2 regions of the Bradyrhizobium sp. 41S5 genome follow, and region 1 is predicted to be linked to the other one. Evidence: riboswitches for the same ligand, from Rfam matches in the RefSeq annotation. Region 1 holds a riboswitch; the other holds the start of a gene.
The links. Region 1 has a riboswitch for glycine ahead of HAP47_RS16245 (D-amino acid dehydrogenase). Riboswitches for the same ligand answer to the same signal wherever they lie in the genome.
Positions count from the first base shown of each region.

Region 1 (4,415 bases):
CTCCGGGATCGGCTTGTCCGGCGGCGTTTCGGCGAGCCGCTTCGGCATCATGAAGGCGACGCGCGACGACGGCTTGCCGATCGAATCCAGCACCAGGCCGTAGGGCTCCTTCAGCTTCAGCGTGATCGTCTTCGCGTCGGTGGCCTCGAGGCTCGCCGTGAAGTCCATCAGCTTCTGGCCCATGCCGTCGACCTTGGCCCAGCGCTTCAGCGAAGCGACGCAGTCTTCCGCGGTCACCGGCGTTCCATCGTGCCACTTCAGGCCGTCGCGCAGCGTGAACGTGTAAGTGAGCTTGTCGTCGGACACCTTCCAGTCGGCCATCTGCGGCTGAATCTTGAAGTTGGAGTCGGTCGCGACCAGCGTGTCGTAGACCATGTAGCCATGGTCTCGCGTGATGTAGGCCGTGGTCAGGATCGGATCGATGACGCGCAGATCCGAATGCATCACCGCGGTGATGGTCTTGTCCGCGGCGATGGCCTGCGGCGCAAACGACAATTCCTGCGGCGCGAACGACAACGCGAGCGCCGTCAACGCAGCCGCTAGCGTGCGGTGCTTCCAACGCGAGATAGGGAACATGCAATTTCTCCTGACGTGTAACTGGTCAAAGCCGGCTTATTCGTTATGCATGCGGTTCGTTATTTAGGCGAACTAACATGCTGTATGGCTTGTGAAATCGAGACTTGCATCAAGCGCAATGCGCGTCAATCGGTTTCCGGCAAGATCGAACGTATACGAACGAATGAGCGGCAGGTTCAGCGCATTTGACTTTACAAACTCGTCTTCCGAGCTTTTCGTACGGCACGCGAACGTGTATCGGCGCGCACAAACAACAAGAGAGAAAAGACATGAACCCCGCCAATCTTCCTTTTGATTCCGAAGCGATGCTGCAGGGGCTGCGCAGCTGGGTGGAATGCGAGAGCCCGACATGGGATGCGGCCGCAGTCGAGCGCATGCTCGACCTCGCCGCGCGCGAGATGGCGGTCATGGGTGCGACGATCGAACGCATCGCGGGACGCCAGGGCTTTGCCGGCTGCGTCCGCGCCCGTTTTCCCCATCCGAAACAAGGCCAGCCCGGCATCCTCATCGCCGGCCATCTGGACACCGTGCACCCCGTCGGCACCATCGAAAAGCTCGCGTGGCGGCGCGAAGGCAACAAGTGCTTCGGGCCCGGTATCTTCGACATGAAGGGCGGCAACTATCTGTCGATCGAGGCGATCCGGCAGTTGGCGCGCGCCTCCTTTACGACGCCGCTGCCGATCACGGTGCTGTTCACGCCCGATGAAGAGGTCGGCACGCCATCGACGCGCGACATCATCGAGGCGGAAGCCGCGCGCAACAAATACGTGCTGGTGCCGGAGCCCGGCCGGCCGAACAACGGCGTCGTCACCGGCCGCTACGCAATCGCGCGCTTCAATCTGGAAGCTGTCGGCAAGCCGAGCCACGCCGGCGCGACGCTGTCCTCCGGCCGTTCCGCTATCCGCGAAATGGCCCGGAAAATCATTGCCATCGACGGCATGACCACCGAAGACTGCACCTTCTCGGTCGGCATCGTGCATGGCGGGCAATGGGTCAATTGCGTCGCAACGACCTGCACCGGCGAAGCGCTCAGCATGGCCAAGCGCCAGGCCGATCTCGACCGCGGCGTCGAGCGCATGCTGGCGCTGTCGGGCACCGCCAACGACGTGACCTTCAAGGTGACGCGCGGCGTCACCCGCCCGGTATGGGAGCCCGATGCCGGCACCATGGCGCTCTATGAAAAGGCCAAGGACCTTGCAGCGGCGATGGGCCTCGATCTGCCGCACGGCAGCGCCGGCGGCGGATCGGACGGCAACTTCACCGGCGCGATGGGCATCCCTACCCTCGACGGCCTCGGCGTTCGCGGCGCCGATGCGCATACGCTCAACGAACATATCGAGATCGAGAGTCTCGCCGAGCGCGGCCGCCTGATGGCGGCACTGCTGGCGACGCTGGACTAACATCGATTTGCACTGCACAACACGTTGGCAATGCCGGACCGAAATTTAGCCTTGTCCAATTTTGAGGCTTCGCCTACGGTCCGGCCGTCCAACGCGACGATGCGGGAGAGATCGTAGCAACAACATTCGTGTTGTTGCTTCGGCGCCGACGGAGCAACCGCCCCGGAAACTCTCAGGCAAAAGGACTGTATCGTCAGGACGATCTGGAGAGAGGCGGACACGACCGCATCAAGGGCCGTGACGTCCACCGAAGGGGATAGTCTGCCATCGGGCCGAGGCCCGATGCGGATCAAGCTCTCAGGTACCGTGACAGATGGGGCGCCGACGCCGGTTTCACCGGTGGTTCGGCGACTCTAACCCACGGGAGCCTGAAGACCACCATGCCTCACATCGCAATCATTGGCGCCGGCATCACCGGCGTGACGACCGCTTATGCCCTGCTCGAACGCGGCTACCGGGTGACTGTCCTCGACAGGCATCGCTACGCCGCGATGGAAACCTCGTTCGCCAATGGCGGACAGCTTTCCGCCAGCAACGCAGAGGTGTGGAACAACGCCGCGACCATTCTCAAGGGGTTGCGCTGGATGCTTCGCAGCGACGCGCCGCTGCTGATGAATCCGAAGCCGAGCTGGCACAAATATTCCTGGATCGGCGAGTTCGTCGGCCACATCGGCCGCTACCGCACCAACACCATCGAGACCACGCGGCTCGCAATCGAAGCGCGCAGGCATCTGTTCTCGATCGCGCAGCGCGAGAATATCGCCTTCGATCTCGAACGCCGCGGCATCTTGCACGTCTATCACGACAAGGCCGGCTTCGAGGCGGGCCTGCGCGTCAACACGCTGCTGCAACAAGGCGGGCTCGACCGCCGCCCGGTGACGGCGGACGAAGTCCGCAGCATCGAACCTGCGCTGCAGACGACCTGCTATGGCGGCTTCTTCACGCCGTCGGATGCGACCGGCGATATCCACAAGTTCACGCGCGGGCTCGCCGACGCCTGCATCCGCCGCGGCGCGAGCTTCGTCCATGAAGCCGACGTCGATGCGATCGCGCGCGGCGACGACGGTTTCCGCATCGGCTGGAACGAAGCCGCTTCGCACGATGCTGCGGTCGCGACGCGACATGAGTTGCAGGCGGACGGCATCGTCATTTGCGCCGGCGTCGCGAGCCGCCACTTCGCCGGCCTGCTCAACGACCGCGTCAACGTCTATCCGGTGAAGGGCTATTCGATCACCGTGCAGCTCGATGCGCCGCCAAGCCGGGACGCTGCGCCGACCGTCAGCCTGCTCGATGAAGCCGCGAAGATCGTCACCAGCCGGCTCGGCGCCGACCGCTTCCGCGTCGCCGGCACGGCCGAGTTCAACGGCTTCAACCGCGACATTCGCGCCGACCGCATCCAGCCGCTGGTGGATTGGGTGCGGCAGCATTTTCCCGGCATCGACACGTCGAGGGTCGTGCCGTGGGCCGGCCTGCGCCCGATGATGCCGAACATGATGCCGGTGGTGCGCGCCGGACGGATTCCGGGCGTGTTCTACAACACCGGCCACGGTCACCTCGGCTGGACGCTGTCGGCCGCGACGGCGCAGATGGTGGCAGGGGCGATCGATGACTGGCGCGACCTCGACACGCCTTCGATGGTGCCGTCGCAGGTCGATGCGACCGCGACCGCCCGCGCAGCTTTCCCCTGATTATCCGGCCGACGAGGAAGATTATGAGCGTATTTGCGTGTGGCCAAGTCGGAATTCGCTGAGAAACACCGCATGACAAGGACTAGCGTCACATTGCGGAAAAGCGCTTCAGCGCGGGAGGGGACAATGCGCATTGGGGTGGCGGACACGCATGGCATTGCGGTCCGGCGCGGGATTCCGGACGGCAGGCGTGCCGGCTGCGATTTCTTCGGCGGACCGATACGTAACCTCGCCGCCGGCACGTGCACCAACTCGGCGCGCCGCCTTTCCGAAGCGGTCAACGCTCAGGCCTCTGCGCTGGGCTCCACGAAAGGCGCGACATGACAACAGAGACGTTGACCAGGCCGGATCAGATTGCCGCGGAGCTGTGTGCGGCGGTCGATCGAAACTTCGACGATCAGATCGCGTTCCTGTCGCGCATGGTGCAGTTTCGCAGCTTGCGCGGACAGGAAGCACCGCAGCAACGCTGGCTGGCCGAGCAATTCGCAAAGCGCCGCTACGACGTCGATGCGTTCAGCCTTGCCGACGTCAACCTGATGAGCCATCCGAAGGCTGCACCAATGGACGGCATCGATCTTGCGGGATCGCAGCAGGTCGTTGCGACGCTCAACAGCAAGGGCAGCGGTCGCAGCCTGATCTTGCAAGGTCATATCGACGTGGTGCCGGAGGGGCCCGCTGACCTTTGGGACCAGCCGCCGTTCGCGGGCGTCGTGCACGACGGCTGGATGTTCGGGCGCGGCGCGCAAGACAT
Region 1 covers NZ_CP083721.1:3,447,624-3,452,038, reverse strand. The annotation lists gene HAP47_RS16255 (ABC transporter substrate-binding protein) at 1-576, opposite strand, end outside; gene HAP47_RS16250 (M20/M25/M40 family metallo-hydrolase) at 846-1,976, shown strand; glycine riboswitch at 2,069-2,174, shown strand; glycine riboswitch at 2,178-2,291, shown strand; gene HAP47_RS16245 (D-amino acid dehydrogenase) at 2,357-3,664, shown strand; gene HAP47_RS16240 (hypothetical protein) at 3,791-3,988, shown strand; gene HAP47_RS16235 (ArgE/DapE family deacylase) at 3,985-4,415, shown strand, end outside.

Region 2 (4,415 bases), 170 kb from region 1:
GAGCGCCATTGCTTCGGCTGCCGCGGTCGCCTCGTCGAGCAGCGAGGCGTTGGCGACGTCGAGCCCGGTGAGATCGCAGATCATGGTCTGGAAATTGAACAGGGCTTCAAGCCGGCCCTGGCTGATCTCCGGCTGATACGGCGTATAGGCAGTGTACCAGGCCGGATTCTCCAGGATGTTGCGCTGGATCACCGCGGGCAGGATGGTGCCGGAATAGCCTTGGCCGATCAGCGAGGTGAAGGTCTGGTTCTGCGCGGCGAGCTCGCTCATATGCGCGAGCGCTTCGGTTTCGCTCAGCGCCCGGCCGAGATCGAGCGGCGCCTTCTGGAGGATCGACGCCGGCAACGTCTCGTTCATCAGCGCCTGCAAGCTCGCGGCGCCGACCGTTTCCAGCATCGCGTTGATGTCGCGCGGGGATGGTCCGATGTGGCGGCGGACGAAATCGGTGGCGGCTTCGTTGATCGGCTTGAAGGGCGCGTTCATGGCTTGATCCTTAAACTGATCTTCAGGCGGTGTGCGCGGCGTAGGCGGCCTCGTCCATCAGGCCGCCGAGTTCGCCCTTGTCGGCAATCCTGAGCTTGAAGAACCAGGCCTTGCCGACGGCATCCGAATTGACCAGCGCGGGCTCGGCCGCGAGCGCCTCGTTGACCTCGATCACTTCGCCGGTGATCGGTGCGTAGACGTCGGAGGCGGCCTTGACGGATTCGACGACCGCGGCGGCCTCGGCTTTCTTCAGGTTGCGGCCGACCTTGGGCAGTTCGACGAACACGACGTCGCCGAGCTGCGACTGCGCGTAGTCGGTGATCCCGATCGTGGCGACGTCGCCCTCGATGCGGAGCCATTCGTGGTCGGACGTGTACAGCGTCGTCATGGGGATCGATCCTTTGGCGTTTAGCGTTTGTAGGTATTGGGGACGAAGGGCGTGGCGGCGACCTTGAGCGGCAGCCGTTGGCCGCGCACTTCGGCAAAAACGGTGGTGTCGAGCGCGGAAAGGGATGTCGGCAGATAGCCCATCGCAACCGGCGCATTGAGGCTCGGGCCGAAGCCGCCCGAGGTCACCTTGCCGATTGGCTCGGTCGAGGTCGGATCGGCGAACAGGCCGGCGCCTTCGCGCACCGGCGCGCGGCCGTCGGGCCTCAGGCCGACACGGCGGCGGGAAGCGCCTTGTCCGAACTGTGCGAGAATCTTGTCGGCGCCCGGAAAGCCGCCGGCGCGGGCGCCGCCGCTGCGGCGAACCTTTTGCACCGACCATTCCAGCGCGCCTTCGACCGGGGTCGTCGTGGTGTCGATATCGTGGCCATAGAGACAAAGCCCGGCCTCGAGGCGCAGGCTGTCGCGCGCGCCGAGCCCGATCGGAAGTACATCGGGATTGTCCAGCAATGCGGTGACCAGGGCCTCCGCCTTGTCTGCGGGCACGGAAATCTCAAAACCGTCCTCGCCGGTATAGCCGGAGCGCGAGACGAAGCAGTCGATATCGCCGACGCGGCGCGGACCGGCGTCCATGAATTTCATCGAACTGACATCTGCACAAAGTTTCGCCAGCGCCGATTCGGCTTTCGGCCCCTGCAGCGCGACCAGCGCGCGGTCGGCCAGCGACACGATCTCGCAAGCATCGGAGAGATGCGCGCGCAGATGCGCCTCGTCCTCGGCCTTGCAAGCGGCGTTGACCACCAGGAACAGGTGATCGCCGAAATTCGCGACCATCAGGTCGTCGAGCAGGCCGCCGTCATTGTTGGTGAATTGCGCGTAGCGCTGCCGTCCCGGCGCGATGCCGACGATGTCCTGCGGCACCAGTTTTTCCAGCGCGAGCGCAGCGTCGCCGACCTTGCCGGATTTGGCCTTCAGCACGAGCTGGCCCATGTGCGACACGTCGAACAGGCCGGCTTCCTTGCGGGTGTGCAGGTGCTCCTTCAGCACGCCGGCCGTGTATTGCACCGGCATGTCGTAGCCGGCGAACGGCACCATCTTGGCGCCGCGCGCCAGATGCAGCGCGTGCAGCGGGGTCTGTTTCAGCGGGGAGGTTTCGCACGCAAGCATCACGGGGCCCTCGCGGTTCCCGCCGGGGACCTATTTCCCCTTGAGAAACCTGCAGAAAGCCCCATCTGTCGCTGTGCCTGAGAGTATTATCCCGTCGGCGGACGCATCGGGGAGAACCCCAGCGCCTCTTTCCAGATGTTAGACGTCACGCGGTCCTTTTGCCTGAGAGTTTCCGGGGCGGTTGCTCCTTCGGCGCCGGCGGTAAGGCCGATCTCTCCCGACGTGACTAGTAACAGGTAGGTAGAAAACACGGCGCCACCAAGACTGTCAACGCAGCTCTCGCTGCTATCCAATGGGCTTTGTGCTACCGCGGCAAGCCCATGATCCGCCTGCACAGTTTCTGGACACCGCAGCTGGCAATGTCTAAAAGCGTTCGGCCGGAAAATGACGCCTTTTTGCGGTGGCCGGCCCCTTTTTTCGATTGGATGAACATGAGCAGCGTCAACGACATCAGGTCGACATTTCTGAACTTCTTCAAGGAGAACGGCCACGAGATCGTGGCGTCGTCGCCGCTGGTTCCGCGCAACGACCCGACCCTGATGTTCACCAATGCCGGCATGGTGCAGTTCAAGAACGTCTTCACCGGCGTCGAGAAGCGCAGCTATCAGCGTGCCACGACGTCGCAGAAGTGCGTCCGCGCCGGCGGCAAGCATAACGACCTCGACAATGTCGGCTACACCGCGCGCCATCTCACCTTCTTCGAGATGCTCGGCAACTTCTCGTTCGGCGATTACTTCAAGGAGCGCGCGATCGAGCTCGCCTGGAATCTGATCACCAAGGATTTTGGGCTGAAGAAAGACAAGCTGCTCGTCACCGTCTACCACACCGACGACGAGGCGGCCGGCTACTGGAAGAAGATCGCGGGCTTCTCGGACGATCGCATCATCCGCATCGCGACCTCGGACAATTTCTGGGCGATGGGCGATACCGGCCCGTGCGGTCCGTGCTCCGAGATCTTCATCGATCGCGGCGAGCATATCTGGGGCGGACCTCCGGGCAGCCCGGAAGAGGACGGCGATCGCTTCCTCGAATTCTGGAACCTGGTGTTCATGCAATACGAGCAGGTGACGAAGGAGGAGCGCGTGGCGCTGCCGCGTCCCTCGATCGACACCGGCATGGGGCTTGAGCGCATGGCCTGCATTCTGCAGGGCGTCGAGAGCGTGTTCGAGACCGATCTGTTCCGCCACCTGATCGATGCGGCCGCATCTGCGCTCGGCCATGGGCCGAACCCGCAGAACGTGGCGTCGTACCGGGTGATCGCCGATCATCTGCGCTCCTCGGCGTTCCTGATCGCCGACGGCGTGCTGCCGTCGAACGAGGGCCGCGGCTATGTGCTGCGCCGGATCATGCGCCGCGCGATGCGCCACGCGCAGCTGCTCGGTGCGAGCGAGCCGCTGATGCATCGGCTGGTCTGGGCGCTGGTCCGCGAGATGGGCCAGGCCTATCCGGACCTGGTGCGCGCGGAGAAGCTGATCGAGGAGACGTTGCAGCTGGAAGAGACGCGCTTCCGCAAGACGCTGGTGCGCGGCCTTTCGATCCTCGACGAGAAGAGCGCCGGCCTCAAGAAGGGCGACATGTTCGACGGCGACACCGCGTTCACGCTGTACGACACCTACGGATTTCCGCTGGACCTGACGCAGGATGCGCTGAAGTCGCGCGGCATCAGCGTCGATCAGGCATCGTTCACCGACGCGATGAACCGCCAGCGCGAGAAGGCGCGCGCCTCCTGGGCAGGCTCCGGCGAGGCGGCCACGGAGACCATCTGGTTCCCGCTGCGCGAGAAGCTCGGCGCAACCGAATTCCTCGGCTATGAGACCGAGAGCGCGGAAGGCGTGGTGACGGCACTGGTCAAGGACGGCGCCGAGGTCGACGGCCTCAAGGCCGGCGAGAGCGGCGCGATCGTGTTGAACCAGACGCCATTCTATGCCGAGTCCGGTGGTCAGGTCGGCGACGTCGGCATCCTGACCGGCGAAGGGGTCAAATTCCGCGTCACCGATATGCAGAAGAAGGCCGGCGACCTGTTCGTGCATGTCGGCACGGTGGAGCAGGGCACCCTGAACGTCGGCACCGCCCTACAGCTCGAGGTCGACCACGCCAGGCGTTCGTCGATTCGCGCCAACCACTCGGCGACGCATCTGCTGCACGAGGCGCTGCGCCAGGTGCTCGGCGATCACATCGCGCAACGCGGCTCGCTGGTCGCGCCCGATCGCCTGCGCTTCGATTTCGTGCATCCGAAGCCGATTACGCCGGAAGAGCTCGCCCGGGTCGAGGACATCGCCAACGATGTCGTGCTCGAGAATGACGAGGTGACGACCCGCGTCATGGGTGTCGACGACGCCCGCGAAGCCGGTGCGCGCGCACTGTTCGGCGAGAAGTAT
Region 2 covers NZ_CP083721.1:3,277,950-3,282,364, forward strand. The annotation lists gene gcvP (aminomethyl-transferring glycine dehydrogenase) at 1-483, opposite strand, end outside; gene gcvH (glycine cleavage system protein GcvH) at 506-871, opposite strand; gene gcvT (glycine cleavage system aminomethyltransferase GcvT) at 892-2,037, opposite strand; glycine riboswitch at 2,179-2,267, opposite strand; gene alaS (alanine--tRNA ligase) at 2,469-4,415, shown strand, end outside.
Region 2: another riboswitch for glycine. It lies ahead of gcvT (glycine cleavage system aminomethyltransferase GcvT); the one in region 1 lies ahead of HAP47_RS16245 (D-amino acid dehydrogenase).